One region of the Streptomyces sp. NBC_00209 genome, then DNA from elsewhere that is predicted to be linked to it. Evidence: riboswitches for the same ligand, from Rfam matches in the RefSeq annotation. Region 1 holds a riboswitch; each other region holds the start of a gene.
The links. Region 1 has a riboswitch for thiamine pyrophosphate ahead of OG867_RS01320 (purine-cytosine permease family protein). Riboswitches for the same ligand answer to the same signal wherever they lie in the genome.
Positions count from the first base shown of each region.

Region 2: another riboswitch for thiamine pyrophosphate. It lies ahead of thiC (phosphomethylpyrimidine synthase ThiC); the one in region 1 lies ahead of OG867_RS01320 (purine-cytosine permease family protein).
Region 3: another riboswitch for thiamine pyrophosphate. It lies ahead of thiO (glycine oxidase ThiO); the one in region 1 lies ahead of OG867_RS01320 (purine-cytosine permease family protein).
Region 4: another riboswitch for thiamine pyrophosphate. It lies ahead of OG867_RS06960 (thiamine ABC transporter substrate binding subunit); the one in region 1 lies ahead of OG867_RS01320 (purine-cytosine permease family protein).

Region 1 is NZ_CP108121.1:272,554-280,418, forward strand. It holds gene OG867_RS01300 (SPFH domain-containing protein) at 1-80, shown strand, start outside; gene OG867_RS01305 (hypothetical protein) at 77-976, shown strand; gene OG867_RS01310 (NUDIX hydrolase) at 1,047-1,553, shown strand; gene OG867_RS01315 (FBP domain-containing protein) at 1,604-2,098, shown strand; TPP riboswitch at 2,142-2,235, shown strand; gene OG867_RS01320 (purine-cytosine permease family protein) at 2,226-3,620, shown strand; gene OG867_RS01325 (alpha/beta hydrolase family protein) at 3,858-5,114, opposite strand; gene OG867_RS01330 (ABC transporter permease) at 6,131-6,889, shown strand; gene OG867_RS01335 (ABC transporter permease) at 6,891-7,838, shown strand; gene OG867_RS01340 (dipeptide ABC transporter ATP-binding protein) at 7,835-7,865, shown strand, end outside.
Region 2 is NZ_CP108121.1:3,465,275-3,473,139, reverse strand. It holds gene OG867_RS15640 (DUF5326 family protein) at 1-177, shown strand, start outside; gene OG867_RS15635 (IclR family transcriptional regulator) at 417-1,187, shown strand; gene OG867_RS15630 (SsgA family sporulation/cell division regulator) at 1,289-1,726, shown strand; gene OG867_RS15625 (YibE/F family protein) at 1,806-3,134, opposite strand; TPP riboswitch at 3,205-3,338, shown strand; gene thiC (phosphomethylpyrimidine synthase ThiC) at 3,331-5,124, shown strand; gene OG867_RS15615 (hypothetical protein) at 5,181-5,990, opposite strand; gene OG867_RS15610 (metallophosphoesterase) at 6,173-7,231, opposite strand; gene OG867_RS15605 (LacI family DNA-binding transcriptional regulator) at 7,407-7,865, opposite strand, start outside.
Region 3 is NZ_CP108121.1:5,372,485-5,380,349, reverse strand. It holds gene OG867_RS24430 (IS481 family transposase) at 1-355, opposite strand, end outside; gene OG867_RS24425 (NAD(P)/FAD-dependent oxidoreductase) at 477-1,709, opposite strand; TPP riboswitch at 1,792-1,903, shown strand; gene thiO (glycine oxidase ThiO) at 1,901-3,076, shown strand; gene thiS (sulfur carrier protein ThiS) at 3,073-3,291, shown strand; gene OG867_RS24410 (thiazole synthase) at 3,294-4,088, shown strand; gene pknB (Stk1 family PASTA domain-containing Ser/Thr kinase) at 4,270-6,204, shown strand; partial or broken gene OG867_RS24400 (endonuclease IV) at 6,213-6,350, shown strand; gene OG867_RS24395 (sulfite oxidase-like oxidoreductase) at 6,380-7,012, opposite strand; gene bfr (bacterioferritin) at 7,167-7,646, shown strand; gene OG867_RS24385 ((2Fe-2S)-binding protein) at 7,653-7,865, opposite strand, start outside.
Region 4 is NZ_CP108121.1:1,619,493-1,627,357, reverse strand. It holds gene pyrH (UMP kinase) at 70-846, shown strand; gene frr (ribosome recycling factor) at 1,006-1,563, shown strand; gene OG867_RS06975 (phosphatidate cytidylyltransferase) at 1,563-2,660, shown strand; gene OG867_RS06970 (hypothetical protein) at 2,726-3,253, opposite strand; gene rlmN (23S rRNA (adenine(2503)-C(2))-methyltransferase RlmN) at 3,372-4,478, shown strand; TPP riboswitch at 4,549-4,665, shown strand; gene OG867_RS06960 (thiamine ABC transporter substrate binding subunit) at 4,751-5,854, shown strand; gene OG867_RS06955 (ABC transporter permease) at 5,941-7,545, shown strand; gene OG867_RS06950 (ABC transporter ATP-binding protein) at 7,549-7,865, shown strand, end outside.

The DNA.
Region 1 (7,865 bases):
ACATCGACAGCCTCACCCTGTCGCCGGACGTGCTCACGGGCCTGCTCAGCAAGCTGGGCCGGCCGGAGGCCGGGGCGTGAGCCTGGCCCCGCGGGCGGTCCTCGTCCACCGCACCACGGAGTACGAGGAGCTTCTCGCCCGCCACGGCACGCACGGCCAGGCCGCGTTCCTCCTGGCCGCGCGGGGCCGGTCCATCGAGGAGGTGGCCCGGTGGCACGAGCGGACCCGGCAGGCCCTGGCGGATGTGGCAGCGGCCGTTCCGCTCACCTGGCGGCACTGCCGGGTGGAGCGGGCCGACCTGGACCGGTTCCTGTTCGCGCCGGAGGACGTGGTGGTGGTCGTCGGGCAGGACGGCCTGGTCGCCAACGCCGCGAAGTACCTCGCCGGCCAGCCGGTCATCGGCATCGACACCGATCCGGGCCGCAACCCCGGCGTCCTGGTGCGCCACCGGCCGGCCGACGCGGCGGCGCTGATGCGGGCGTCCGTGGTGCCGGCCGGGCGGGCCGACGCGCTGACGATGGTGGAGGCGGTGGCCGACGACACGCAGCGGCTGCTCGCCCTGAACGAGGTCTACCTGGGCCCGCCCGGCCACCAGACGGCCCGTTACCGGCTCGGGCCCGACACCGCGGACTCCCCCGCCGAGCCGCAGGCGTCCTCCGGCGTCCTGGTCGGCACCGGCACCGGGGCGACCGGCTGGCTGCGCTCGCTCTGGCAGGAGCGTCGCAGCCCCCTCCCGCTGCCCGGACCCGCCGATCCCCGGCTGCTCTGGTTCGTCCGGGAGGCGTGGCCCTCGCCGTCGACCGGCACCTCGTTCGTCGCGGGCGAGCTGGGGCCCGGGCAGGGGCTGCGGCTGACCGTGGAGTCGGACCGGGTGGTGGTGTTCGGCGACGGGATGGAGGCGGACGCGCTGGAGCTGACGTGGGGGCAGAGCGTACGGCTCGGCGTCTCCGAGACCTCGCTGCGGCTGGCGGTGTGAGCGCGGCGGCGGACACGGCATCCCCGTAAGCTCCTCAACGCCCACCGCCCCGCCCCTTCAGAGGAGCAGCATGGCCACCGAGGACCCCCTCGCCCCTTCCCGTAACACCCGGCCGCCCAAGGCCCAGGCGGCGCTGGGGGTCGGGGTGATCGTGCAGGACGCGCAGGGCCGGATCCTGCTCGGCCGGCACCACAGCGGCACCTGGGAGCTGCCCGGCGGCAAGGTCGACCCGGTACCGGAGTCCGTCGCGGCGGCCGCCGTGCGGGAGCTGCGCGAGGAGACCGGGCTGACGGTCCCCGAGGACCGGGTCACCGTCTTCGCGATGCTGCACGACGCCCTCGGCGGCATCAACCGCGTGACGATGGCCGCCCTGGTGCGCGTGGACACCGGCGCGGCGCGGGTGACCGAGCCGCATCTGATCAGCACCTGGGAGTGGACGCCGCTCGACGCGCTCCCGTCGCCGCTCTTCGACCCGTCGGCGCAGATCCTCGCGACCTGGCGCCCGGACCTCGGCATCCCGCATCAGCCCGTTCACCGGCTCCCCCTCGCGACCGAGAAGCCCCAGGTGAGCCCCTAAGCAAATTAATCGTTTGCCTAGGGGCCATAGGCAGAGTTAGCTTCGTGGGTATGAAGGCCCTGACCGAGCAGGACATCCGCTCATCGTTCGTGAATTGCTCCAAGGGGGAAGCCAAGCGCCTGCCGCTCCCCCGCGATTTCGAGGAACTGCCGTGGGACGACCTCGACTTCCTCGGCTGGCGCAACCTGTCCGCGCCGGGACGCAGCTACATCGTCACCGAACACGAGGGCAGGCCCGCCGGGATCTCGTTGCGCTTCCCGTCGCAGCAGCGCGGCTTCCTGCACCGGAGCATGTGCTCGCTCTGCCTGACCACGCACCCGGGCAGCGGGGTCTCCCTGATGACCGCCCGCAAGACCGGTCCCGCCGGGCGTGACGGCAATTCCGTCGGCCTGTACATGTGCACCGACCTGGCCTGCTCGCTGTATGTGCGCGGGAAGAAGACGGTGGACTCCGGGGCCCGCTTCAAGGAGAGCCTGACCACGGAGGAGCAGATCGCGCGCACGGTCGGCAATCTCCACGCGTTCGTGAAGAAGCTCTTCAGCTGACCCTCGCGACGACATCGGGCGGGCCGGCGCTATTCTGGCCGCCACACCGGACACGGGGTGCCCCGCACGGGGCTGAGATCACACCCGTCGAACCTGAACCAGTTAGCACTGGCGGAGGGATGTCTTCATGTCGTTGCCGTATGCCCAGGACGAGCGCGCCGCTTTCGGCGGGCGGATGCCCACCGCCCCCGGCGATCTGCGCATCGAGGCGAACGGGATAGCCCCGGTCCCCGAGGACCGCCGCTACGGCCGGGCGGGCCGGCTGTTCACCGTCTGGTTCGCGCCCAACCTGACCATGACCGGCGTCTTCACCGGCACCGTCGGCATCGCGCTCGGCCTGGACTTCGCGACCGCGCTCACCGCCGTCGTGCTCGGCACCCTCGTCGGCGCCGCGCCGACCGCGTATCTGGGCACCTGGGGCAGCCGCACCGGGTCCGGGCAACTGCCGCTCGCCCGGCTGGCGTTCGGACCGGGCGTCGTGCTGCCGGGCGCCCTGCAATGGCTGTCGTCCATCGCCTGGGACGCCCTGATCGGTCTGTTCGGCGGGGACGCGCTGGCACAGCTGTGCGGCTGGCCGTTCTGGCTGGGGGTGCTGGTCATGATGGCCGCGCAGGGTGCGCTCGGGGTGCTGGGTTACGAGGTGATCCACCGGCTCCAGACCGTGATGACGTTCGCCCTGGCCGCCGCCTTCGCCGTGCTCGCCGCGAAGCTCCTGAACGGGGTGGACCCGGTGACCGCTCCGGCCGTGCACGGCGCGGACCGGGCCGGGGCGTTCGTCCTGACCTGCACCATCGCCCTGAGCCTGGCGCTGTCCTGGGCGCCGTACGCGAGCGACTTCAGCCGCTACCTGCCGCGCGAGACGTCCCGGCCGCGCATGTTCTGGTGCACGCTGGGCGGGATCAGCGCCTCCTTCGTGGCGGTCCAGACGATCGGGCTGTGGGGTGCGTCGGTCTTCACGGACCAGACCGCGCGCGGCATCGACTCGCTGCTCGGCGGGGGCGCGCTCGGGGCGTTCGGGCTGCTCGCGGTGGCGCTGGCCGCACTGTGCAGCAACGCGATGAACGACTACAGCGGTTCGCTCGCGTTGCAGACCATGGGGGTACGGCTGCCGCGTCCGGTGGCCGCGGCGCTCGCCGCCGCCCTGGGGTTCCCGCTGGTGCTGTGGATGCACGCGGCGGACACGACCGCCCGCTTCCAGAACGTGCTGCTGCTCGTCGGCTACTGGATCCCCGGCTTCGTGGCGATCGTGTCCGTGGACTGGCTGGTCCGCGCCCGGGCCCGGCGGGGCGCCCCCGTCGACCTCGCGGCCGAGCACGCCCGGCCGCGCCCGTGGTGGCCGGCGCTCGCCGCGTTCGCCGTGGCCTTCGCGGCGGCGGTGCCGTTCATGAGCACCGGGCTGTACGTGGGGCCGGTGGCCGAGGCGTTGCACGGGGCGGACCTGGCGTACGGGGTGGCGTTCCTCGTGGCGCTCGCGGTGTACGCCCCGCTGCGGATGCGCCGGCCACGGCCGCCAACTGCTTGACCGCCACGCGTCGTCTCCTCCCCCGGACCGACGCGGCGCGAGGGACACCATCGACCGGGTAGGTGACAGCTCCGCGGCCTCTGAACCGCGTGGCGCGGCGCGGAATCGGGCCTGCCTGTCACACCGGCCGGCGAGCCGTTCCGGCCCCCCGCGAAGTTCTGCGCGGGGGGCCAGGAATCTGTGCACGCGATGCCACGTTTCCGCCGCTCCAGGGGTTGTTGGGGTCGGTGCGGGGGGTTACGGCCGCGTGCGCGGGTGGCCCTTCCCCGGCCGTCCGAAGAGGTGGTCGATCCAGCGGGTGACGTCGGGCAGGGACGCCGACAGGACGCCGCGGTGGTCGGCTTCGGGGTAGGTGTACGAGGTGACGTGGACGCCGTTCGCCCGCAGCTGCTTGTCCAGGGCGGCGGTCCAGGCGGGCTGGATGACCGCGTCCTTGCCGCCCTGGGCGAGCAGCACGGGGACGCGCGGGGACAGCAGACCCGGCTCGTTGTCGGCGAGCACCTGGTCGAGGGCGGTGAGATCGGCGCCCTTGCGGAAGATCTCGTCGCTCTTCAACGAGCCCCAGGAGTCCGGAGCGCGGAGCTGGGCGCTGCACCTACGGTCCGCGTCACCGGCCACCGCCAGGGCCTTCGGCGTGAAGATGTCCTGGTCGGGCATGGAGCGTACGGTCTGCGCGCCACGGACGATCAGCGGGAAGAAGTCGCTCACCCCGGCGAGCGGCTGCTCGCGCAGCGCCGGCACGGCCGCGCTGAGCTGCGAACCCGGCGCCAGTGCGGCCGCCCCGAGCAGCCGCAGTTCCGGCGTCCAGCGGTTGGCGAGGTCGGCGGCGAAGACGGCCGCGTGCCCGCCCTCCGAGTGGCCGTACGCCACCCACTCGTCGCTGAGGTGCCCGGAGAGCTGGTGCGCGGCACGGGTCAGGTCAGCGGCCGCCCGCGCCTCCGCCTCGCCCACGAGGTAGCTGTGCGTGCCGTCCGTCCCCAGGCCCTGGTAATCGGTCCGGGTCACCGCGTACCCCCGCGCCACCCAGGGGGCCACGGTGTCCTGCATCGCCTGGAGGTAGTCGTGCGCCGGGCCGTTCGCGGTGTCCCGCGACGGAGCGCAGGCGTCCGCCACCCCCGTCGTACCGTGCAGCCAGGAAAGCACCGGCCGGCCACCGGCCGGGGGCCGCCCGTGCGGGATCGCGACCGTGCCCGAGACGGCCACCGCCTTGCCCTGCGGGGTCACCGAGCGGTACAGCACCCGCCAGTTGTCGGCCCCCGCGAAGGCCGCGACCCCGGTCAGCCGCTGCGCCCGGATCAGCGTGCCGTGCCGCCCGTGCTCCACCAGGGCACGGGACGCATGGGAGAAGCCCTCACCGCGCGGCCCCTCGGGAACCCCGCCCCCGTGGCCCGCCGCCGCGGACGGTGTCGCGGCAAGCAACGCCGCGAGGACGCCGGACGCGCAGCCGGCCGCGATCGACCTGGCGGTCCCTGAGTACATGCGTCGCTCAGCCATGTGGTTTTCCGGCCTCTCTCCTGGGAAACGCTGTCGCCGGTCCCGCACAGCACGCCTGCTCGACGCACCGGCCCGGGGCGAAGCTCTGAATGATGATTCATTACTTCCTCCGCGCTCCGCAAGACCCTGACGCGGGCCGACGCGGCGCGTGGAGAAACGGGCCCGCGGCCACGGGCTTCCAGGAAGGACGAAGGGTGGTAACGGTGGGTCAGCGCACAGTCGGCGGCGACCGCGGGCGGCGCGCCGCAGCCCGGAGGGGAAGCTTGGCCCGCGGACCCCAACTCTCGGCAAAGAAACCTGGTTCGACACCCACCGACAGGTCCCGAAGAGCCCACTTGGTCAGGTGAGTGGCCTTTACACCGTTTGATGGCATGCAGAGTTGCCGGTCTCCTCGCGTCCACCACGACGTTGAAAATTTTCGCGACAAATGACCGATATGCGCTTTCGGCTTAACCGGATCGCGACCTGACCCGCCTTGACGCACCCACAGACAGTTGGAATCGTCTGCACAGGCGCTGTCGAATCGGGCAGCCGCCACGATTCGTCTCATTCCGACGCAAGGTTGTCGCTCCATGCCCGGCGCACCGCTCGCTGCCACTCCACGTACCCGTGCGGCACCGTCAGCACACAGCAGACTCCCTCATCGGAACGTCTTCGCACCAATCATTTTTTGACCACGAGAGTCCGCACGTCCTGTCCGAGCGCTCGCAACCCGGTGCCCGGTCAACGCGGCCAAGCGTCCAGTCACTCACCGGATCTGCGGGCCCATTTTCAAGAAAGGCCGGCTCACCGTGCTGCGTTATGTCGCCCGTAAAGCAGTCGGCTGGTTTTTGATGATCGCAGTCGCAACCAACCTGACGTATTTCCTCGCTAATGCATTCCTTAAGCCTGCGTCGAACTACACCGCGTTGCGACCGCCTCGAACTCCAGCCCAGATCAACCGATCACTGGCGCAATTCAATCTCAATCCAGACAAACCGATCCTGGATCGGTGGTGGGACTGGATTTCCGGGATCGTGACCCATTTCGACTGGGGTCAGTCGCCGACCGGGGGCAGTGTCAACGACCAGGTCGCCTACCGGATCTTCGTCAGCGGCCAGCTGGTCATCGCCTCGACGATCCTGTCCATCGTCATCGGCGTCGGACTCGGCGTCTACACCGCCTCGCGCCAGTACAAGGCCGGCGACCGGGTGTGGCAGGGCATCTCCGTGATCTCCTTCAACACCCCCTCCGCCGTGGCCTCGCTCGGCGTGGTGCTCGCGGCCATCTGGCTCAACCAGTCCCTCGGTCACACGCTGCTGCCCGTCGCCGGAGCGCAGAGCCCCGAAGTCGCCGGGTTCTGGCCGGTCCTGGGATCAAGAGTGGTGCACGCGATCCTTCCCACGATTTCACTGACGTTCATCTCGTACGCCGGATACCACCTGTTGCAGCGCTCACTCCTGCTGGACAACATCAACTCCGACTATGTGCGCACCGCACGGTCCAAGGGGTTGACCCGGAAACAGGCCATCTACCGGCACGGGCTGCGGACTTCGATCATTCCCGTCGCCACCCAGGTCGCCTTCGCGATGCCCGCCCTTTTCACCGGCGCGGTGATCACGGAAACGGTCTTCGCATGGCACGGCATGGGTGAGTACTTCGCCAAGACCATCAGCACGAACGATGTACACGGCGCCGTCGCCGTCGCGGCCTTCGGCGCCCTCATGACGGCCATCGGCGCGATCCTGGCCGACCTCGTCGTCGTGGCCCTCGACCCCAGGATCAGGGTGAGCTGACGTGGCCATCAACATGCCCGGCGCCGGAACCGCCCCCGAAGAGGCCCCGGAGATCGCCGAAGTGCTGGAGCCCGGGGCGACCGGCGGCAAGCGCCTCTCCCCGACCAGGCTCTACGTGCGCCGCTTCGCGCGCAACAAGCCCGCGCTCGGCGGACTCATCCTGTTCGTCCTGCTGGTGCTCTTCTCCGTGTTCGGCCGGTATCTGACCCACTGGAACTACGAGGAGGCGGACTTCGCCGCTCTCTCCGTGGCCCCCGGCGTCGACGGCCACCTTCTGGGCACCAACAGCGCGGGCAACGACGTCTACGCCCAGCTCGTGCACGGCCTCGGCAGGTCGCTGATCATCGCCGTGGCGGTGTCGCTCATGACGACCGTCATCGCCGGTCTGTTCGGCACCACCGCCGCCTACTTCGGCGGCAAGGTCGAGCGGGCGATGCTCGGCTTCGTGCACTTCCTGCTCGTCCTGCCCTCCTTCCTCATCATCGCGCTGGTCGGTACGCACTACCGCGGTGAGTGGAAGATCCTGGTCGTGGTCCTCACGCTCTTCGGCTGGATGCTGACCGCCCGGGTGATCTGGTCCCTGGCCACGTCCCTGCGGGAGCGCGAGTATGTGATGGCGGCCCGTTTCATGGGCGTCAGCGCCTTCCGGACCATCGTCCGCCACCTGGTGCCCAACATCGGGTCCCTGCTGATCGTGACGTTCACCCTCGGTGTCGCCTCGACCGTGCAGTCCGAGACGGCACTCTCCTTCATCGGGTTCGGCGTCAAGCAGCCCGACGTGTCCCTCGGTTCCATGCTGGCCGACGGGCAGAACACCCTGTCCACCGCCCCTTGGCTGTTCTACCTTCCTGCGGCCCTGGTGGTCCTGCTCACCGTGGCCATGGCCCTCATCGGTGACGGTCTGCGCGACGCCCTGGACCCCACATCGCAGTCTGGAGGCCGCGCATGATCGAGCAGCGCGCAGTCAAGAACGAGC
Region 2 (7,865 bases), 3.2 Mb from region 1:
GTGAAGTGGATCGCGGTGCCCGTGCTCGCGATCGTCGTGTTCGGTGGCCTGATCGCCAGCCTGGTCACGTTCGTGGTCGGCCTGCTCTTCAAGATCCTGATCTTCGTGATCCTGGTCGGCGGGCTCGTTTTCGTCGTACGGAAGTTCATGTCGTCGTCCTCCGGAAACGGCTGGTGACCGCACGTCCGACGGGGGATTAGCCCAGCTGAGCTAAGGGAAAGGCGAATCGGCACCCGGTCACAGGGCGGCCGATACAGTGACTCTCCTCTGCCACCACCTGGGAAAACACCGTAAGTCACCACCCCGACCAGTGGTTTGTGCGGGATCCGGCCTCCGGACCCCAGGTCCGCGGCAGACCTGTGGGGGCGGCCCCCACGGGCGGGCTGACCGCCCGTCACCACGCCTGGGGGTGACCGTTGACCACGGCATCGAGTACGGCTGTTCCGACGCTCATCGGGTCGGTGCAGCGGGCGCTGAGGCTGCTGGAGGCTGTGGGTACCCATCGCGACGGGGCCCCGGCCAAACAGCTCGCGAGGGAAGCGGGGCTTCCTCTTCCCACCGCCTACCACCTGCTGCGGACCCTGACCCACGAGGGGTATCTGCGCCGGGAGAACGGCGTCTTCCGCTTCGGCGCCGCCGCCGAACGGCTGATGGGCGACCGCGCCGCTCAGAGCCGCCGCAGCATCATGGCCCGTTCGCTGGGCCGCTGGCGGGACGTCGTCGGAGCCCCGGTGTACTGCGCCATCTACCGCGAGGGCGAGATCGAGCTCCTCGCTGTGGCGGACACCCCCGAGCGGCCGGCGGTCGACGAATGGGCGGCGTTCCGCGAGACCGGGCACGCGCACGCGATCGGTCAGTGTCTGCTGAGCCGGCTGGACGAGAAGGCCCGTGAGGACCACCTGGACCGGCACCCGGTGCGCCCGCTGACCCGGTACTCGGTGCGCGACCGTGCGGCGTTCCTCACCCGGCTGCGGTCGCTGGAGCGTACGGAACCGGTCATCGAGCGGCAGGAGTACGCGCTCGGGACCGTCTGCGCCGCCATCCCGATCACGGCCGGATTCACCGCCGCAGCGATGGCCATTTCGGTACCCCTCCACGAGGAGGATCGGTTGCTGCCCGCAGTCGAACGACTACGCGGTGAAGTGTCTAGCCTCTTGCGTTCGTTCGTGTTCTCTATCAGTATCTGAAAAATCACTCCTTGTGATCTGCTATCGCGTGCACCACGATGGCGTCAATAGGGCCATGGGGGATCATTCCTGGCCAGATTCATCTACTGCGGGGTTGAACGATGCGCGAGTCGGTTCAAGCTGAGGTCATGATGAGCTTCCTCGTCTCCGAGGAGCTCTCATTCCGTATCCCGGTGGAGCTCCGGTACGAAGTGTGCGATCCGTACGCGATCCGGATGACCTTCCATCTGCCCGGCGACGCCCCCGTCACCTGGGCCTTCGGCCGTGAGCTGCTGCTCGACGGCCTCAACAGCCCCAGTGGCGACGGCGATGTGCACATCGCGCCGACCGAGCCTGAGGGGCTGTGTGATGTACACATCCGGTTGCAGGTGGGCGCCGACCGTGCGCTCTTCCGGGCGGGCACGGCACCTCTTGTCGCCTTCCTCGACCGTACGGACAAGCTGGTGCCGCTCGGGCAGGAGTGCACGCTGGGTGACTTCGACGGCAACTTGGAGGAGGCGCTGGGGCGCATTCTGGCCGAAGAGCAGAACGCGGGCTGAAGCGGTCCACGGCCCGGGAGCCGTCTTGGCACTCGAACACGACACCTGCCGATCGGGTGAATCACGCTGTGTGTTCAGGTCACGACCTCGCCCGCCGTCGCCGGCCCCTGCCGCTCCGCACGGGTGCCGAAGCCCCGGCTTCCGCGCCGACCCCCGTGCGGTCCGCGGAGACGACCAGCGCCGCGAGCGCTGTCGTCACCGGCACGGAGGCGACCAGTCCGATCGAGCCCACGAGGGTGCGCACGATCTCCTCCGCCACCAGCTCGCTGTTGGCGACCGTCCCCACACTGCTCTGCGCGACCGTGAACAGCAGCAGGAGGGGCAGCGCGGCGCCCGCATAGGCGAGCACCAGGGTGTTGACCACGGAGGCGATGTGATCGCGGCCGATTCTGATCCCTGCCCGGTAGAGCTGATTCGCACTCATGGTGGGGTTCGCCTGGCGCAGCTCCCAGACCGCCGAGGTCTGGGTGACCGTGACGTCGTCAAGCACTCCCAGGGAGCCGATGATGACGCCGGCCAGCAGCAGTCCGCTCATGTCGATGTGCGGATACAGGCCGTGGATGAGGCCGGTGTTGTCGTCGGTGTTCCCGCTCAGGCTCGCCCAGCCGATGAAGAGCGAGCCCAGCAGCCCGATCAGGACCAGTGAGATCAGGGTGCCGATGACGGCGACGGAGGTGCGGGCGGTCAACCCGTGGCAGATGTAGAGCGCGATCAGCATGATCGCTCCGGCCCCGACGACCGCCACCAGCAGCGGATTCGAGCCCTGAAGTATCGCCGGAAGGATGAACAGGGTCAGTACGGCGAACGACAGGGCGAGCGCCACCAGGGCCATGACCCCGCGCATCCTGCCCACGAGCACCACCGCGAGGGCGAAGATCCCGGCCAGCAGTATCAGCGGGAACTTCCGGTTCACGTCCGTCACGGAGTACTGGAGGTCATGGGGCGCGTCGGGGGCGTACGCCACCACCACCCCCTGGCCCTCCCGCAGTTGCCTCGGCGCGTCCGGCTGCACGACTTCGACGAACCGGCGCCCCGAGTCGGGGCCGGTGGTGACCTCGACGGTGGCCTTCTCGCAGAGTCCGCCGGAAGCCGACCGGCCCTCGGGGGGTTGGGTCTCGCCGCTGACGGGAAGCTGGGCGGCGTTCACGTCCTTGCAGTCGACCTCGACGACGCTCACCACCTTTCCCTGCTGGGTCTGCCGGTCGAAACCGACGCCGGTCCGTTCGTGCGCCGGCGCACCATTCGGCCAGAGCACCACGAGACCGACGAGTACGGCGGTCGCGAAGGGGATCAGCACGGCGGCGATCACCTTGCGCAGATGGGTGGAGACGGGTGCGGCCGGGCCATGGCTGTGCGTGTGCGCGTGCTGATGGCCCTGCGGTTCTGAGTCGCGATGAGGGGGCGTCACCGGCCGATCATCGCAAGAAGGACGGGGCCCTCTGTTCAGCTCGCCCGTCCGAGGGCTAGCGTGGTGGCACCTTTGCACACGCGGGAGCTCGGAGCACCGGGCTGAGAGGGCGCTGACCGCCGTACGACCGTACGGGAGACGCTGCGCCGACCGCCGAACCTGTTACCGGGTAATGCCGGCGTAGGGAGTAGGTCTCATGACCACATCGGACACACGCACGCCTGCCTCCAATCAGGGCGACGAGGCCGGGAAGTCCATCGGCTGGCACAAGGGATACGTCCAGGGGCCGCGCCCCGACATCCGGGTGCCGGTCCGCCAGGTGCGCCTGACCAACGGCAAGGACATGACGCTGTACGACACGTCCGGGCCGTACACCGACCCCGCGGCCGAGACCGACGTCCGGCGCGGCCTCGCACCGCTCCGGGAGAACTGGATCATCGCCCGCAGCGACACCGAGGAGTACGCGGGCCGCCCCGCCCGCCCGGAGGACGACGGGCTCAAGCACACCTCGCCGCGGGGTGGGCTGCGCAATCTGGACGCGGTGTTCCCCGGTCGGCCGCGCCGCCCGCGGCGGAGCCGGGACGGCCGCCCCGTCACCCAGCTCGCGTACGCCCGCAGGGGCGAGATCACCCCGGAGATGGAGTACGTCGCGGTCCGCGAGAACGTGCCGGCGGAGGTGGTGCGCGAGGAGATCGCGGCCGGCCGCGCGGTGCTGCCCGTCAACGTCAACCACCCGGAGACCGAGCCGATGATCATCGGAAAGCGGTTCCTGGTGAAGGTCAATGCCAACATCGGCAACTCCGCGGTGACGTCCTCCATCGAGGAGGAGGTGGACAAGATGACGTGGGCGACCCGGTGGGGCGCGGACACGGTCATGGACCTTTCCACCGGCCGCAACATCCACACCACCCGTGAGTGGGTTCTTCGCAATTCACCCGTGCCGATCGGAACCGTCCCCCTTTACCAGGCCCTTGAGAAGGTCGACGGACGGGCGGAGGAACTGACCTGGGAGATCTACAAGGACACCGTCGTCGAGCAGGCCGAGCAGGGCGTGGACTACATGACGGTGCACGCCGGCGTACGCCTGCCGTACGTGCCGCTGACCGCCCGGCGCAAGACGGGCATCGTCTCCCGGGGCGGCTCGATCATGGCGGCGTGGTGCCTGGCGCACCACAAGGAGTCGTTCCTGTACGAGCACTTCGAGGAGCTCTGCGAGATCCTCGCCGCGTACGACGTGACGTACTCACTGGGCGACGGGCTGCGCCCCGGGTCGATCGCGGACGCCAACGACGAGGCCCAGTTCGCTGAACTGCGCACGCTCGGCGAACTGAACGCGGTCGCCAAGCGCTTCGGCGTGCAGACCATGATCGAGGGCCCGGGGCACGTCCCGATGCACAAGATCAAGGAGAACATCGACCTTCAGCAGGAGATCTGCGAGGAGGCGCCGTTCTACACGCTCGGCCCGCTGACCACCGACATCGCGCCGGCGTACGACCACATCACCTCGGGCATCGGCGCCGCGATGATCGCCTGGTGGGGGACGGCGATGCTCTGTTACGTGACGCCCAAGGAGCACCTGGGGCTGCCGAACCGGGACGATGTGAAGACCGGGGTCATCACGTACAAGATCGCGGCCCATGCCGCCGACCTGGCCAAGGGGCATCCGGGGGCGCAGGAATGGGACGACGCGCTGTCGGACGCCCGGTTCGAATTCCGCTGGGAGGACCAGTTCAACCTGGCGCTCGACCCGGACACGGCGCGGGAGTTCCACGACGAGACGCTGCCGGCCGAGCCCGCGAAGACGGCGCACTTCTGCTCGATGTGCGGTCCGAAGTTCTGTTCGATGAAGATCAGCCACAGCATCACCGAGCAGTTCGGCGGCGCGAACGGCGCGGAGGCGACGGCCGAGGAGATCGCCGAGGGGATGCTCGGCAAGTCGCGTGAGTTCGCTGCGGGCGGGAACCGGGTCTATCTGCCGTTGTCCGACTGACCTGGCACGGGACCGGCCGCGCACGGCTCCGGCGCCTTCCGCCGGGGCCGTGGCGGTCAGTCCAGTTCGTGCTCGGGACCGCCGAAGTCGGGGCTGGTGAAGTCCGGGCTGCTGTACGTGGGGCGGGGCGCCGCCGCCGGGCCCTCGTCCGGCCCGGCGAAGTCGGGCCTGCTGTAGCCGATCTTGGGAAGGCGGCCCGTGGGGCGGTGCGGGGCCGGGACCGCAGGACCGGCGGGCTCGGTGAGCGCGTCGCGCAGGAAGGGCACGATGCCCCGCTCCAGCAGCGCCTGCCGCCAGACGTCCTTGGCGAGGGCCACGTCGTCGGGCAGTTGCTCGCGGGCTTCCCGGGCCGGCAGGGACGTCGAGCCGTTGCGCAGGGCTGCGATGAGCAGGCCGATGGCGGCGACGAAGATGGCGGCGGCTGTGACGGCGGCGAAGAACCAGCCCGCGTCCACCATGGGACCGGCGAAGGCCGGTGGTGGCTCCAGCATCTTCAGGAGGTAGCCGACCAGCAGGAATATGGCCGCCGCCGTACCCGCCAGCATCGGCGCCAAAACGGTGACGACCGCTCCTAGGCCGGCGCCCGACTGACCGAGGCCGTCCGAAGCCGTGCCGGAAGCCGTGTCCCGGTCGGTGGTGCGTGCTTCGTCACGGGCCTTCACGTACTGCTCGTACTCGGCGGCGGCCGTGACGGTGATCAGGGCGACGGCCGCCAGCGCCATGGTGCGCAGCTGGGCGGCGCTGAGGCGTTCACCGACGGCGGCCAGTTCCGGTCGTTCGTGTGCGTGACGCAGTGCGTCGTCGAGGAGCCGTTCGTACTCGGGCCGGTCCTCGGTCAGCAGGTGCGGAGCGCTGTTCATCTGCATCCCCCGATGCTCCGTCGGGCCTGTGTGCCCGCTGGGTCCGGGCAGTTTGGGCGGAAACGGAGGAGAGCCTGCTACTGATAGGCCGATGGTAGAGCGCGCACAGCACGGGGTGACAGAGGGTTTCCGGAAATAGCCCCAGTACTCGGCGTGGTCAGCTCGGGATGCGTCTTCCCCGCGGGGCGTCAGTCATGCAGGGGGAGTTGGACGACCAGTAGCTTTCCGGCCATGGTCACCCCGCCGTCCATGGCGATGGCGAGCCCGTCCGCGTACACATGCGGCCCGTCGACCTGCGGCCCGGCGCCGTCCTCGCCGTCCTCGGAGCCGACCTCGCCGGTCAGGTACGGGATGGGGCTGTGACCATGGACGACGCGCCGGCCGCCGTAGGCCGCCATCAGCTCCTGGACGGCCTGAGCGCCCGAGTCGTCGCGGAAGGCGAACCGCTTGGTGAGCTTGCGGAACAGGTCCCAGCACTCGTCGGCGTCGTTACGCGTGAGGATGGCGTGGACCGTGTCGTTGACGTCCTCGATGGTGGAGCCGTAGTCGAGGTACGCCGTCGTGTCCGAGTGCATCAGGAGGTGCCCGTCCTCCTCGACGACGGCGTCGAGCCGGGACATCCACTGGAGGTGGACGTCCTGAAGGCGCTCCATGTCCGTCTTCTGCCCACCGTTGAGCAGCCAGGCGGCCTGGAAGGTGGCCGTTCCCGCGCCGGAGTTCACCGGGGTGTCGCCGAACCGCTTGGCGCCGATGAGCAGCAGTTCGTGGTTGCCCATCAGGGCCTTGCAGTAGCCGCCGGCGGCCGCGGCCTCGGCGGAGAGCCGCATGACGAGGTCGATGACGCCGATGCCGTCGGGGCCCCGGTCCGTGAAGTCGCCGAGGAACCAGAGGCGCGCGTTGCCCGCCGCCCAGCGGCCTTCGGAGTCGATCAGGCCCTGTTCCGCGAGGGCGGCGAGCAGCTCGTCCAGGTAGCCGTGGACGTCACCGACCACGTACAGGGGGCCGAGGCCCGGGTCGGCGGAGGGGCGCGGTTCGGGCACGGGCTGCACCTGGGCGGGTTGGTCGACGCTGATGACGGGAAGGTCGCGCGCCGTCGGGGTGTACCCCTCCGGCGTTTCGCCCTCGGGGAAGGCGTTCCCCGAGGGCGGCGACGCGGGTGGCGCGGGGGACTGCGCATAGGGCGGTACGCGGAAGTCGCGCAACGTCGCCGTCCGCACCGCGGGTTCCTGACCGGCCCCCTGTGTCATCGACCCCTCCACACCACCGTCGCGCCGCCGTACACCTGACGGGCCCTGCTGGTCGGGTTGGTCCGCGGTGTCGTGCGCCCATCATAGGAATGCAGATCGTGCTCTGGGACGCACCAGGGGTGGTGAATCCTTCCGCATGCCAGGTTCGTCGGTCGATTGGTCCTAATTGGGATGATCAGTCCCCTGCCGGGGAGCGCGGCGCACTGACCGTGGTGCGGGGCGGGCGGCGTTGCGAGGACGTCCGGACGATGAGCTCCGTCGGCACCACCCGTTCCACCGGACCGTCCTGGTCCACTCCCTCGATGGCGTCGATGAGCAGTTGGACGACTGCCGTGCCGATCCTCCGCGGCTTCAGCGAGAGCGTCGTGATGGGCGGCTCGGTCGTCGCGTACACCGTGGATTCGCTGCAGCAGACGAGCAGCAGGTCCTCGGGGACGCGCAGGCCGTAGCGGCGTGCGGCCGCCAGCAGGTCCGTGCCGTTGGGGTCGAAGAGCCCGTAGACGGCGTCGGGCCGGTCCGGACGGGCCAGCAGCCGGTCGGCGGCCACCGCCCCCGCGCACGGGTCATGGGCGGGATAGGACTCGTAGACCGGATCCTGTCCCACGCGCTCGCACCAGTGCAGGTAGGCGGTGGT
Region 3 (7,865 bases), 5.1 Mb from region 1:
CGAGGTGGGTGAGGCGGGCCAGGCCGAAGCGGACCAGCACGCGGTGGACGGTGGAGGGGACCAGGCCCAGCAGGTGGGCGATGCGGGCCGGTCCCCACCGGCGCAGGAGTCGGACCTTGATGATCCGGCGTTCGGTGCGGGTCGGGGTCCGTCGTGGGCTGTGGTGGGGGCGGGAGGAGCGGTCGGTCATGCCGGCCTCGCCGAGGTCCCGGTAGCGGCTCGCCCATCGTTGGGCGGTGGTGGGTGAGACCTGGAAGCGCTCGGCCGCCCGCCGCAGGGGCCAGCCGTCCTCGACGACGCAGTGGGCCAGACGCAGGCGGCCGGTCTCGGTCAGGGGTGCATTACGGTGGGGCACGAGGGCCTTTCTGGTCGGTGCAGATGTCGCAATCCACACCGAACCCGGAAGGCCCTCACCCGTTCAAGATCCCTCAGCCGAGATATGGCTCACCCGTCCACAACCTCCTCGGACAGAACACCTAGGGCAGGACCGCCGACTTGAGCGGTACGGAGGGGTCTGCGGCCCGGTCCGCGTCGATCCGGGCCCTCGCCTCGACGAGCCGGCGCCCCTGGGCCAGGTCGCGCGGGCGGCTCACCGCGAGCACCGCGACCAGGTCGCCGTCGCGCAGCCAGCACACCGACCAGGCGGGCCCGGCCGGGTCGCCGCGCCACAGCAGGGTGTCCGCGTCCGCGTGGTGTCCGGCGTACTGCACGAACCGGCCGAACTGCTCGGACCAGAAGTAGGGCACGGGGTCGTACGGCGGGATGCCGGCGCCCTCCGTCGCGATGTGCGCGGCGGCGGTCCTGGGCCCCTGGAGGGCGTTGTCCCAGTGGTGGACGACCAGGCGGGTGCCGTAGCGGGCCGAGGGGAAGGAGGCGCAGTCGCCGACCGCGTACACATCCGGCAGCGAGGTGCGCAGCGCCGCGTCGGCGGTCACCGAGCCCTCGGGCCCGAGCGCGATGCCGGAGCCGGCGAGCCAGCCGGTGGCGGGGCGGGCGCCGATGCCGACGACGACCGCGCCGGCCGGGAGGGTGCGCCCGTCGGCGAGGACCACCGTGCCGGGCTCGACGCGGGCGACCCGGGCGCCGGTGAGGAGCCGGGCGCCGCTCTCCTCGTACCAGGCGGTCATCGGGGCGGCGACCTCGGCGGGCAGGGCACCGGCCAGGGGTCGGTCCGCGGCCTCCACGACGGTGACCTCGCAGCCGGCGGCACGGGCGGCGGTGGCGAACTCGGCGCCGATCCAGCCGGCGCCGACGACCACGACGGGGTGCCCGGCTTCGAGGACGGGGCGCAGCCGGGCCGCGTCGTCCAGGGTGCGCAGCAGGTGGACGCCGGGGACCCCGGCGGAGCCGGGCAGGGCGACGGGTTCGGCGCCGGTGGCGAGGACCAGGACGTCGTAGGGGACCGGGCCCTCGGAGGTGTCGAGTTCGTGGTCTCCGGCGCGGACTCCGGTGACCTCGCAGCCCAGGCGCAGGGCGATGTCCAGCCCCTCGAAGTCGATGTCGAAGGCGGACTCCTCGGCCTTGCCGAGCAGCACCGCCTTGGACAGCGGGGGCCGGTCGTAGGGTTGGTGGGGTTCGGCGCCGATCAGCGTGACGGGGCCGGTGAAGCCCTGTTCCCGCAGGGCGACGGCGGTCTGCACGCCCGCCATGCCCGCGCCCGCGACGACGACCCGGCGTTCCGTCCGCTCTGCCCGCTGCTGCTCGCTCACCTGTCCACCCTACGTAGCTGACGATCCATCAGGAAGAGCGCCCCCTATCCGGTCCGCCGGGTGAGGTCGTTAGGCTGGCCACCGTAAGACACGCGGGAGCCCGGGCGCACCGGGCTGAGAGGGAGGCTGGCGGCCTCCGACCGTACGAACCTGATCCGGGTCATGCCGGCGAAGGGAGGGGCTGGACACCCATGCGCACCCATCCCACCGAAGGGTCCGACGTCCTCGTCATCGGGGGCGGCGTCATCGGCCTGGTGACCGCCTGGCGGGCCACGCGGCGCGGTCTGACCGTCGCGCTCGCCGACCCCGAGCCGGGCGGCGGAGCGGCCCGGGTCGCGGCCGGGATGCTGGCCGCCGTCACCGAACTGCACTACGGCGAGGAGACACTGCTCGGGCTCAACCTCGCCTCGGCCCGGCGCTATCCGTCGTTCACGGCCGAGCTGGAGGAGGCGAGCGGGCAGGACATCGGCTTCCGCGCCTGCGGCACCCTGGCCGTCGCGCTCGACGCGGACGACCGCGCCCATCTGCGCGAGCTCCACGAGCTGCAACGCCGCTCGGGCCTGGAGTCGGAGTGGCTGACCGGGCGCGAGTGCCGCCGCCTGGAACCGATGCTCGCCCCGGGCGTGCGCGGCGGCCTCCGGGTGGACGGCGACCACCAGGTCGACCCGCGCCGCCTCGCCGCCGCGCTGCTCACCGCGTGCGAACGGGCCGGAGTGGTCTTCCACCGCCACCGCGCCGACCGGCTCTCCGTGGTCGCGGACCGGGCCGTGGGGGCCGTGCTCGACAACGGTACGGAGGTGGCCGCCGATCAGGTCGTGCTCGCCGGGGGCAGCCTCAGCGGCCGGCTCGCCGGGGTCCCCGCCCACGTCCTGCCGCCGGTGCGCCCGGTCAAGGGCCAGGTGCTGCGCCTCACCGTGCCCCCGGCGTACGCCCCCTTCCTCTCGCGCACCGTGCGCGCGGTGGTCCGGGGCAGCCACGTCTACCTCGTACCGCGCGAGAACGGTGAGCTGGTCGTCGGCGCCACCACCGAGGAGATGGGCTGGGACACCACCGTCACCGCGGGCGGGGTCTACGAGCTGCTGCGCGACGCCCACGAGCTGGTGCCCGGCATCACCGAGCTGCCGCTCACCGAGACCCGCGCCGGCCTGCGCCCCGCGTCGCCCGACAACGCCCCGCTGCTCGGCCGCACCGCGCTGCCCGGCCTCCACCTCGCCACCGGCCACGGCCGCAACGGCGTGCTGCTCACCCCCGTCACCGGGGACGCCATGGCGTCGCTGCTGGCCGGCGGCGAGCCGCCCGAGGCGGTCCGCCCCTTCTCCCCCGGCCGGTTCGCCCCGGTCCCCGCACCCCAGGAGCAGCCCGCATGACCGAGCCCACCCCGCTCACCGTGTCCGTGAACGGCGCCCCGGCCGCCGTCGCGCCGGGCACCACCCTGGACGCCCTGGTCGCGACGCTGACCGACGCGACGGCGGGGGTGGCCGCCGCACTCAACGAGACCGTGGTGCCGCGTGGCCAGTGGCCCGCCGCCGCGCTCGCCGACGGCGACCGGGTCGAGGTCCTGACCGCGGTCCAGGGAGGCTGACGATGTCCGACGATCTGCTCACCCTCGGCGGCAGCGACTTCGCCTCCCGGCTGATCATGGGCACGGGCGGGGCGCCCAGCCTGGACGTGCTGGAGCGGTCTCTGATCGCGTCCGGCACCGAGCTGACCACCGTCGCGATGCGCCGCCTCGACCCGACCGTGCAGGGCTCGGTGCTCTCCGTACTGCGGAAGCTGTCCATCCGGGTGCTGCCGAACACCGCCGGCTGCTACACCGCCGGGGAGGCCGTGCTCACCGCCCGGCTGGCCCGTGAGGCGCTGGGCACGGACTGGGTGAAGCTGGAGGTGGTGGCCGACGAGCGGACGCTGCTGCCGGACCCGGTCGAGCTGCTGGACGCCGCCGAGATCCTGGTGGACGACGGATTCACGGTGCTGCCGTACACCAACGACGACCCGGTCCTGGCCCGGAAGCTGGAGGACGTGGGGTGTGCGGCGGTCATGCCGCTCGGCTCCCCCATCGGCTCGGGCCTGGGCATCCGCAACCCGCACAACTTCCAGCTGATCACCGAGCGGGCCGGGGTGCCGGTGATCCTGGACGCCGGCGCCGGGACCGCGTCGGACGCGGCGCTCGCGATGGAGCTGGGCTGCTCGGCGGTGATGCTCGCCTCGGCGGTGACCCGGGCCCAGGAGCCGGAGCTGATGGCCGCCGCGATGCGGCACGCGGTGGAGGGCGGGCGGCTCGCGCACCGGGCCGGACGCATCCCGCGCCGCCACTTCGCGGAGGCGTCGTCGCCGACGGCCGGGCGGGCGGTGCTCGATCCGGAGCGGCCGGCGTTCTGAGGGCGAAGGGCCGCCCGGTCCGGACCAACGTGCCGAAATCCACAGTTCCGGAGCCTGGGAGCCGTGGGAAGCCGGGATTCCGGGCTCGGGCGGCGCGCCCCTGTCACGGCTCGGCTTCAGTCCTGCGCCGGGTTCGCTGCACAGCGGCGGGCCTGTCCGCGGCGGCTCGTAGACTCGCATGGTGGATACGACCCTCCAGGACCCCCTCGTCGGGCAGCTGCTCGACGGCCGCTACCGCGTCGATGCCCGCATCGCCGTGGGCGGCATGGCCACGGTCTACCGGGCCATGGACATGCGGCTCGACCGGGTGCTCGCCCTCAAGGTGATGCACCCGGCGCTGGCGACCGACGCCTCGTTCGTCGAGCGCTTCATCCGCGAGGCCAAGTCGGTGGCGCATCTCGCCCACCCCAACGTGGTCGGGGTCTTCGACCAGGGCGCCCAGGGTCAGTACGTCTATCTGGCCATGGAGTACGTCGCCGGGTGCACGCTGCGCGATGTGCTGAGCGAGCGCGGCGCGCTCCGCCCCCGGGCCGCGCTGGACATCCTGGAATCGGTCCTCGCCGCCCTCGGCGCGGCGCACCGGGCGGGCTTCGTGCACCGCGACATGAAGCCGGAGAACGTGCTGATCGGGGACGACGGCCGGGTCAAGGTCGCCGACTTCGGCCTGGTCCGGGCCGTGGACACGGTCACGAACACCACCGGGACAATCCTCGGCACCGTCTCGTACCTGGCCCCGGAGCAGATCGAGCACGGCACGGCGGACACCCGCGCCGACGTGTACGCCTGCGGCGTCGTGCTGTACGAGATGCTGACCGGCGCCAAGCCGCGTGACGGGGAGTCCGCCGCCCAGGTCATCTACCAGCATCTGCACGAGGACGTGCCGCCCCCGTCCGCCGTCGTCCCCGGCCTCGCGCCCGAGCTGGACGCGCTGGTGGCGAGCGCCACCGCCCGGGACCCGGAGGCCCGCCCGTTCGACGCGGTGGTGCTGCTCGCCGGGGCCCGCCGGACGCGCGCCGCCCTCACGGACGCGCAGCTCGACGCCGTACCGCCGCAGGCGCTGCCGGAGCCAGGACCGGACGGCGGGGCGGAGCGGTCCGACGCGCGGACGACGGTGATCCCGCGGGTCCTGCCCAGGGACCTGGGCACCGCCCACCACACCAGCCGGCTGGAGATGCCCCCGCCCCCGCAGCACCCGCTGCCGCCCCGCCGGACCGGGCCGCTCGGCGGCGCCCGGCGCGGGCTGATCGCGGCGGTCCTGGCGGTGCTCGTCGTCCTGGGCGTCGGCGGCGGCGTCTGGTACATCAACTCCGGACAGTTCACGAAGGTCCCCTCGCTCCTGGGCCAGACCGAGAAGACGGCCAAGGAGCGGCTCTCCGGCGCCGGCCTGGAGCTGAAGGGCGTGGAGCGGGCCTTCAGCGACACCGTCGACCGGGGCAAGGTGATGAGCAGCGACCCCGAGTCCGGCGCCCGGATCAGGGGCAACGGCTCGGTCTCGCTCGTCGTCTCGCGCGGCCCCGAGATCATCCAGGTGCCCGATGTCGCGGGCGACCGGCTCGCCGACGCCAGGCAGCGGCTGAAGAAGGCGGGCCTGCTCCCGGGCATGGTCACCAAGGAGTTCAGCGAGGACGTGGCGGCCGGCGAGGTGCTGCGTACGGATCCGGAGGCGGGCACCGACCGCCACCCGGACTCGGCGGTCGCGATCGTCGTCTCCAAGGGCAGCCGCGTCGACGTCCCCGATGTCACCGGACTCTCCGTCGACGACGCCACGGACACGCTGGCCGACGAGGGCCTGAAGGTGAAGGTGAAGCCCGGCCGGGTGCACTCGCCGGAGGACGAGGGCGACGTCGCCGTCCAGTCACCGAAGGAGGGCGACGAGGCGGCCGAGGGCGACACCGTGACGCTGACGATCTCCGACGGGCCACGCATGGCCGACGTGCCGGACGTGGTCGGTATGGACGTGGACGACGCCGAGGACGAGCTGAAGGCCGCGGGCTTCGACGTCAAGGTCGACCGCGGCTTCCTCTCCTTCAGCGACAAGGTCTCCAGCCAGTCCGTGGACGGCGGCGACCGGGCCCCCGAGGGCAGCACCATCACCATCAAGACCAAGGGACTGTAGAGATCCGTATGCGCAACCCAGTCGGCGGCCGTGTCCCCGTGACCGGCGGTCTCGCCGAAGTCGGTCTCCCCCACACCCGCGGGGTGGGCGCCGAGGCCGTCCAGGTCTTCGTCGCCGACCCGCGCGGCTGGGCCACCCGGTCCGGCGCGGGTTCAGAGACGGTGCGGGGCCCGGTTCAGAGTTCGGGGCCGTCCCCGGGCTCCTCCTGGTAGGAGTAGCGCTGTTCCTGCCAGGGGTCGCCGATGTTGTGGTAGCCGCGTTCCTCCCAGAAGCCGCGGCGGTCGGCGGTCATGTACTCGATACCCCGGACCCACTTGGGGCCCTTCCACGCGTACAGATGGGGGACGGCGAGCCGGAGCGGGAAGCCGTGTTCGGCGGTGAGCAGTTCGCCGCCCTTGTGGGTGGCGAACAGGGTCCGGTCGGTGAGGAAGTCGTCCAGCCGGAGGTTGGAGCTGAAGCCGTACTCGGCCCAGACCATCACATGCGTGACCTGAGGGGCGGGCGGCGCGAGGGCGACCACGTCGCGCGCGAGCACACCGCCCCACTCGGCGCCGAGCATGCTGAATTTCGTGACGCAGTGGAGATCGGCGACGACCGAGGAGAACGGCAGCGCCGAGAATTCCTCGTGGTTCCAGCAGTGCTTCTCGCCGTCCGCGGTCGCGCCGAAGACGCGGAATTCCCAGCGTTCCGGTTTGAACTTGGGGACGGGCCCGTAGTGGGTCACCGGCCACCCACGCTGCAGCCGCTGGCCCGGCGGAAGCTCGGACTGCTCTGACGCGCGGTGTTCCCGGCTTTCCGGCTGACCCATGACTCCATGGTGACAGACAGGCGGGGGTGGTCGTGACCAGGGCGGAGGCTATTCGGGCAACTCGTACTAAGCATGCACTTACTGGACGGTTACCGGGTCCGGTGCGAGGATGCCGCCAACGTGCCCAGTTCACCGGTTGGAAGGAGCCTCTGCGATGCAGGGCGACCCCGAGGTCATCGAGTTCCTGAATGAACAGCTGACCGCCGAATTGACTGCCATCAACCAGTACTTCCTGCACGCGAAGATGCAGGACAACTTCGGCTGGACGAAGCTGGCGAAATACACGCGCGCCGAGTCCTTCGACGAGATGAAGCACGCGGAGATCCTGACCGACCGCATTCTCTTCCTCGACGGTCTGCCGAACTACCAGCGGCTGTTCCATGTACGGGTCGGCCAGACGGTCACCGAGATGTTCCAGGCCGACCGGCAGGTCGAGGTCGAGGCGATCGACCGCCTCAAGCGCGGGATCGAGCTGATGCGCAACAAGGGCGACATCACGTCGGCGAACATCTTCGAGTCGATCCTCGCGGACGAGGAGCACCACATCGACTATCTCGACACCCAGCTCGACCTGGTCGAGAAGCTGGGCGAGCCGCTGTACATCGCGCAGCTCATCGAGCAGCCGGAGAGCTGACCGCGCTCAGGCGGCTTCGGGGAGCCCTTCCACCGGAGCGGTGGCGGGCGTCTGCTTCTGCTCCAGGAGCTCGCGGCGCGGGCAGGCGCCCCGGCCGAGCATCGCCTGGATGGTGCGGACGCAGCCGCCGCAGTCCGTGCCGGCCTTGGAGGCGGAGGCGATCTGGCGGGGCGTGCAGGCCCCGGCCGCCGCATGGTCCTTGACCTGCTGCTCCGTAAC
Region 4 (7,865 bases), 1.3 Mb from region 1:
GCCATTGCCGCAAGGGACACCAGACCCACCGGCAATGGCCTCCTTCGTATGCGCACGAGGAGAATCCCCATGAACAAGGGCGCGGACGCCGCCAAAGACGACGACAAGCGCGAGGACGGCAAGGTGCGCGGACGCTTCATGCTGAAGCTGTCCGGGGAGGCGTTCGCCGGCGGCGGGGGCCTCGGTGTCGACCCCGACGTCGTGCACGCCATCGCCCGCGAGATCGCCGCGGTCGTCCGGGACGGCGCGGAGATCGCGATCGTCATCGGCGGCGGCAACTTCTTCCGCGGCGCTGAGCTCCAGCAGCGGGGCATGGACCGGGCGCGCTCCGACTACATGGGCATGCTCGGCACCGTGATGAACTGCCTCGCCCTCCAGGACTTCCTGGAGAAGGAGGGCATCGACTCCCGCGTCCAGACCGCCATCACCATGGGCCAGGTCGCGGAGCCGTACATCCCGCTGCGCGCCGTGCGGCACCTGGAGAAGGGCCGCGTCGTGATCTTCGGCGCGGGCATGGGCATGCCCTACTTCTCCACCGACACCACCGCCGCCCAGCGCGCCCTGGAGATCGACGCCGAGGCGCTGCTCATGGGGAAGAACGGCGTGGACGGGGTCTACGACTCCGACCCGAAGACCAACCCCGCCGCGGTCAAGTTCGACGCGCTGGAGTACAGCGAGGTGCTCGCCCGCGACCTCAAGGTCGCCGACGCCACCGCCATCACGCTCTGCCGTGACAACGCGCTGCCGATCCTCGTCTTCGAGCTCACCGCCGCAGGCAATATCGCCCGCGCCGTCAAGGGTGAGAAGATCGGCACGCTCGTGAGCGACCAGGACACCCGCGCCTGACCATCGGCGCGTCCACCGGTGAGGCCCGGTGGAACAGGGGCGCGGGACCGCCCCGGACAATGGACAACGGCCTGCCGGTCGGACACCGTGCAGGTGAGGACGCGACGCAGGACCCGCCGGGCCCCCGCCGGGCCCGTTCAAGACACGCAGGAGCACGTGGTGATCGAAGAAACCCTCCTCGAGGCCGAGGAGAAGATGGAGAAGGCCGTCGTCGTCGCGAAAGAGGACTTCGCCGCGATCCGCACCGGCCGTGCGCACCCGGCGATGTTCAACAAGATCGTCGCCGACTACTACGGTGCGCCGACCCCGATCAACCAGCTGGCCTCGTTCTCGGTGCCCGAGCCCCGTATGGCCGTCGTGACGCCGTTCGACAAGACCGCGCTGCGCAACATCGAGCAGGCCATCCGCGACTCGGACCTCGGCGTCAACCCGAGCAACGACGGCAATATCATCCGGGTCAACTTCCCCGAGCTGACCGAGGAGCGCCGCCGCGACTACATCAAGGTCGCGAAGGCCAAGGCCGAGGACTCCAAGATCTCGATCCGGGCCGTCCGCCGCAAGGCCAAGGAAGCGCTCGACAAGCTGGTCAAGGACAAGGAGTCCGGCGAGGACGAGGTGCGCCGCGCAGAGAAGGAGCTCGACGACACCACCGCGAAGTACGTCGCGCAGGTGGACGAGCTGCTGAAGCACAAGGAAGCCGAGCTGCTCGAAGTCTGATGAACGACTCTTCCTGGGGCGCTCCGCAGGGCGCCGGTCACCGGGTCACGCCGGAGATGCAGGGTGCTGCGGCGGGTCCTGCCTACGATGTGCACGACGCCCAGCAGACTCGGCCCATGCCCATCGTGCCGGACGTTCCCGACGCAGGTAGAGACGCTGAAGACCGTGATCACCGGGAACAGAGGGCCGGACGCCTGAGCGGCGGCCCTCTGTTCCGCGACGAGAAGCCGCAGGAGCCCATGCCGACCGCGCCGCCGCCCCCGCCCCCGCCTCCGCAGAAGAAGCGCGCGGGCCGGGACCTGGGAGCCGCCATAGGGGTCGGTCTGGGGCTCGGCGCCCTGGTCGTCGTCTCGCTCTTCTTCGTCAAGGCCGTCTTCGTCGGCGTCATCGTGCTCGCCGTCGTGGTCGGCCTCTGGGAGCTCACCTCCCGGCTGGAGGAGCGCAAGGGCATCAAGGCGCCCCTCGTGCCGCTCGCCGTCGGCGGCGCCGCCATGGTGATCGCCGGATACGCGCGCGAGGCCGAGGGCGCCTGGATCGCCATGGCCCTGACCGCCCTGGCGGTGCTCGTGTGGCGGATGGCGCAGCCGCCCGAGGACTACCTCAGGGACGTCACGGCGGGCATCTTCGCCGCGTTCTACGTGCCCTTCCTGGCCACCTTCGTCGCCATGCTCCTGAAAGCCGACGACGGCCCGCAGCGGGTGCTGACCTTCCTGCTGCTGACCGTGGTCAGCGACACGGGGGCGTACGCGGTCGGCTGGCGGTTCGGCAAGCACAAGCTGGCTCCGCGCATCAGCCCCGGCAAGACCCGCGAGGGCCTGTTCGGAGCGGTCACCTTCGCCATGGTGGCCGGTGCGCTGTGCATGCAGTTCCTGATCGATGACGGTTCCTGGTGGCAGGGGCTGCTGCTGGGCCTCGCGGTCGCGGCCAGCGCCACCCTGGGCGACCTGGGCGAGTCCATGATCAAGCGGGACCTCGGGATCAAGGACATGGGCACGCTGCTGCCCGGCCACGGCGGGATCATGGACCGGCTGGACTCCCTGCTGCCGACCGCCCCGGTGGTCTGGCTGCTGCTCGTGCTGTTCGTCGGCTCCGGCTGAGACCGGCGTCCGCACATGGCTGAGGGGCCACCGCTCGCGAGCGGTGGCCCCTCAGCCATGTGGCGTCAGCCCTGTTCGCGCAGCGCCACCCGCATGTCGCGGTAGAGGGCCACCGCCCGGCGGCGCATCCACAGGATCCAGGCACAGAACACCGCCACGAAGGCGGCGAAGAGCAGGGCGTACCCGAGGGAGCCACGGGTGGCGCCCAGGACGAGCAGACCGATGGCGACCAGGCCCATGGCGCCCAGCCAGTACGGCAGCCACCGCTTGCCCCGCTCGATCCGGCCCAGCTGGTCGTCGACGAGTCGCCGCAGCACGGCCCGCTCCTGCGGGTCGCGCGGCACCTCGTGGTGGCGGATCTTCCGCAGGAGCCCGGCGACGGCGCTCGGGGAGGCGCCCGTGACCCGGCTCGTCCGCCTCCGCTGGAGGACCAGGGCCACCATCACGACGACGGTGTAGACGGCGCCCTGGACCAGCCACATGGCCGGATGCTCGTCGTGGCGTAACAGTGCGTTCAGACCCACGCCGAGTCCGAAGACCACCACGCCCTGCCCGATCAGGCTGTCGTTGAACCAGTGTTTGACGGTGTGCACGGCACCTACCTCCTGCGCGGCGGCTACGAACTCCCTGTGGTGTTCCGGTTACCCCGTGAGCCGTCCCTCACCGCGACGCACCGGGGTACCTCCGCGCGTCTGCGACACTGGAGGAACCATGCCTAAGCCCGGAGAACTCACTTTCGTCGCGCCCCGCGGAGCCAAGAAGCCGCCGCGGCACCTCGCCGACCTCACGCCCGCCGAGCGCAGGGAGGCCGTCGCCGCGGTCGGCGAGAAGCCGTTCCGCGCCCAGCAGCTCTCGCAGCACTACTTCGCGCGGTACGCGCACGACCCGGCCGAGTGGACCAACATCCCGGCCGGATCGCGGGACAAGCTCGCCGAGGCGATGTTCCCCGACCTGATGTCCGTCGTCCGGCACGTCAGCTGCGACGACGACACCACCCGTAAGACCCTCTGGAAGCTGCACGACGGGACGCTGGTCGAGTCCGTCCTGATGCGCTACCCGGAGCGGGTCACGATGTGCATCTCCTCGCAGGCCGGCTGCGGGATGAACTGCCCGTTCTGCGCGACCGGGCAGGCCGGTCTCGACCGGAACCTCTCCACCGCGGAGATCGTCCACCAGATCGTGGACGGCATGCGGGCCCTGCGCGACGGTGAGGTCCCCGGCGGCCCCGCCCGGCTGTCCAACATCGTGTTCATGGGCATGGGCGAGCCGCTGGCCAACTACAACCGCGTCGTCGGCGCGATCCGCCGGCTGACCGACCCGGAGCCCGACGGCCTCGGCCTCTCGCAGCGCGGGATCACCGTGTCCACCGTCGGCCTGGTGCCCGCGATGCTGCGGTTCGCCGACGAGGGGTTCAAGTGCCGCCTCGCGGTCTCGCTGCACGCCCCGGACGACGAGCTGCGCGACACCCTCGTGCCGGTGAACACCCGGTGGAAGGTGCGCGAGGTGCTGGACGCCGCGTGGGAGTACGCGGAGAAGTCGGGCCGCCGCATCTCCATCGAGTACGCCCTGATCCGCGACATCAACGACCAGGCGTGGCGCGGAGACCTGCTGGGCCGCCTCCTCAAGGGCAAGCGGGTCCACGTCAACCTCATCCCGCTCAACCCGACGCCCGGCTCCAAGTGGACCGCCTCGCGGCCCGAGGACGAGCGGGCGTTCGTGGAGGCCATCGCGAACCACGGCGTGCCGGTCACCGTCCGGGACACCCGGGGCCAGGAGATCGACGGCGCCTGCGGGCAGCTGGCGGCCTCCGAGCGCTGAGGCGGGCGACCGTCGGTGCCCGGGGTCACGGCCGAAAACGGCCGTGTAGCCTGGGGCCGAAATCAACTGCATATTCCGACAGGGGAGCGCCACAGCGCTGAGAGTGCGGCACCAAGGACAGGTTGGCCGCAGACCCTCTGAACCTCGCCCGGGTCATTCCGGGTAGGAAGTTCGGACCATACTCAAGCTGTTGCGCCCTGCCCGCTTCCGGCTCCGCGCCGGTGTGCGGGCAGGGCCGCGTCTCTTCCTGGTCACTCCAGGAGGAATCACACATGAGCACCACCCAGAAGGCCGCGGTGGCGGCCGTCGCCGCCGCGCTCGGCGTCACCGCGCTGGCCGGCTGCGGAAGTTCCGACGACTCGGCGTCCGGTTCCGGTTCGACCAAGGGCTCCGGTTCCAAGACCGTCACCCTGGTCAGCCACGACTCCTTCAACGCCTCCAAGGACGTGCTGAAGGAGTTCACCCGGGAGACCGGCTACACCGTCAAGGTCCTCAAGAGCGGGGACGCGGGCGCCGCCCTGAACCAGGAGATCCTGACCAAGGGTTCCCCGCGCGGCGACGTGTTCTTCGGCGTCGACAACACCCTGCTCTCGCGCGCCCTCGACAACGGCCTGTTCACGCCGTACGAGGCCAAGGGCCTGGACCGGGTCCCGGCCGATGTCCAGCTGGACGCGGACAAGCACCGGGTCACCCCGGTCGACACCGGCGACATCTGCGTCAACTACGACAAGAAGTACTTCGCCGACAAGAAGCTCGCGCCGCCGAAGACCTTCGCCGACCTGGCGAAGCCCGCGTACAAGGACCTGCTCGTCACCGAGAACGCCGCGACCTCCTCGCCCGGCCTCGGCTTCCTCCTCGGCACCGTCGGCACCTTCGGCGAGGACGGCTACCAGGACTACTGGAAGAAGCTGAAGGACAACGGCGTCAAGGTCGTGGACGGCTGGGAGCAGGCGTACAACGAGGAGTTCTCCGGCTCGGCCGGCGGCAGGAAGGCCAAGGCCGACCGCCCGCTCGTCGTCAGCTACGCCTCCAGCCCGCCCGTCGAGGTGCTGTACGCGGACCCGCGGCCGAAGACCGCGCCGACCGGGGTCGCCACCGGGACGTGCTTCCGCCAGATCGAGTTCGCGGGTCTGCTGGACGGCGCGAAGAACGAGGCGGGCGGCAAGGCCCTGCTGGACTTCCTGATCGGGAAGAAGTTCCAGGAGGACATGCCGCTCACCATGTTCGTCAGCCCGGTCGCGAAGGACGCGAAGGTGCCCGGGCTCTTCACCGAGTTCGGTGCCACCGCGGAGAAGCCGGCGACCGTCGCCCCGGACGCCATCGCCAAGAACCGTGAGCAGTGGGTCCAGTCATGGTCCTCGCTCGTAGTGAAGTAGCGAAGACTCCCGTACGCGGACCGGGCGCGCGCGGGAGGTCGGCACGCGCCCGGGCCCGGCGCGGGACCGCGGTGCGGCTCGGCCTGATGGCCGTGCCCGTCGCGTTCTTCGCCGTGTTCTTCGCCTACCCGGTCGCCGCGATCGTGGGCCGGGGGCTCAAGGCGGACGGCGTCTGGCAGTTCGGCCGGTTCGGCGAGGTGCTGACCCGGCCGGAGATCCGGGACGTCCTGTGGTTCACGCTGTGGCAGGCGCTCGCCTCGACCGCGCTGACCCTGCTGATCGCGCTGCCCGGCGCGTATGTCTTCGCCCGGTTCGACTTCCCCGGCAAGCAGGTGCTGCGGGCCGTGGTCACGGTGCCGTTCGTGCTGCCGACCGTCGTCGTGGGCACCGCGTTCCTCGCGCTGCTCGGACGCGGTGGGCTGCTGGACGAGCTGTGGGGCGTACGGCTCGACACCACGGTGTGGGCGATCCTGCTGGCGCACGTCTTCTTCAACTACGCGGTCGTCGTGCGGACCGTCGGCGGGCTCTGGGCGCAGCTCGACCCGCGCCAGGAGGAGGCCGCCCGGGTGCTGGGGGCGAGCCGGTTCACCGCGTGGCGGCGCGTCACGCTGCCCGCGCTCGCCCCAGCCGTGGCCGCCGCCGCGCTGATGGTCTTCCTCTTCACCTTCACCTCCTTCGGGGTCGTACAGATCCTCGGAGGTCCCGGCTTCTCCACGCTGGAGGTGGAGATCTACCGGCAGACCGCGCAGCTGCTCGCCCTGCCCACGGCCGCCGTGCTGACGCTCGTGCAGTTCGCCGCCGTCGGCGCGATCCTCGCCGTGCACGCCTGGACCGTACGCCGCAGGGAGCGCGCGCTGAAGCTGGTCGACCCGGCCATGACCGCGCGCAAGCCGCAGGGGGCCGGGCAGTGGACGCTGCTCGCCGGGGTCCTGCTGAGCGTGCTGGTGCTGGTCCTGCTGCCGCTCGCGGTGCTGGTGGAACGCTCGCTGGGCGGCTCCGGGTTCGCCTACTACCGCGCGCTGACCTCGGCGGACGCCAACAGCGGTACGTTCCTGGTGGCGCCGGTCGAGGCCATCGGGAACTCCCTGCGCTACGCCCTCGTCGCGACCCTGATCGCCCTTGTCGTCGGGGGGCTCGCAGCCGCCGCGCTCACCCGGCGGGCGGGCCGGCTGGTCCGGGGCTTCGACGCGCTGCTGATGCTGCCGCTCGGGGTCTCCGCGGTCACCGTCGGCTTCGGCTTCCTGATCACCCTGGACAAGCCGCCGCTGGACCTCCGTACCTCCTGGATTTTGGTGCCGCTCGCCCAGGCGCTGGTCGGGGTGCCCTTCGTCGTACGGACCATGCTGCCGGTGCTCCGAGCTGTGGACGCGCGGCTGCGCGAGGCGGCGGCGGTGCTCGGGGCCTCGCCGCTGCGGGCCTGGCGCGAGGTGGACTTCCCGCTCGTACGGCGGGCGCTGCTGGTCGCCGCCGGGTTCGCGTTCGCCGTGTCGCTGGGGGAGTTCGGCGCGACCGTGTTCATCGCGCGGCCCGACAACCCGACGCTGCCGGTGGCCGTGGCGCGGCTGCTCGGCCGGTCCGGGGACCTCAACTACGGCCAGGCCATGGCCCTCAGCACCGTCCTGATGCTCGTGTGCGCGGTGTCGCTGCTGCTGCTCGAACGCATCCGCACCGACCGATCCGGGGAGTTCTGAAAGATGCTGACGCTCGAATCGGCCACCGTCCGCTTCGGTGACCGGGCCGCGCTCGACGGGGTCGATCTGGAGGTCGCCGACCACGAGACCGTCTGCGTCCTCGGGCCGAGCGGCAGCGGCAAGTCCACCCTGCTGCGCCTGGTCGCCGGGCTCCAGGAGCCGGACGGCGGCCGGGTCCTGCTCGACGGCACCGACCAGGACGGCATCCCGGTCCACCGGCGCGGCCTCGGCCTGATGTTCCAGGACCACCAGCTCTTCCCGCACCGGGACGTCGGCGCCAACGTCGCCTTCGGCCTGCGGATGCACGGGGCCGGACGGGG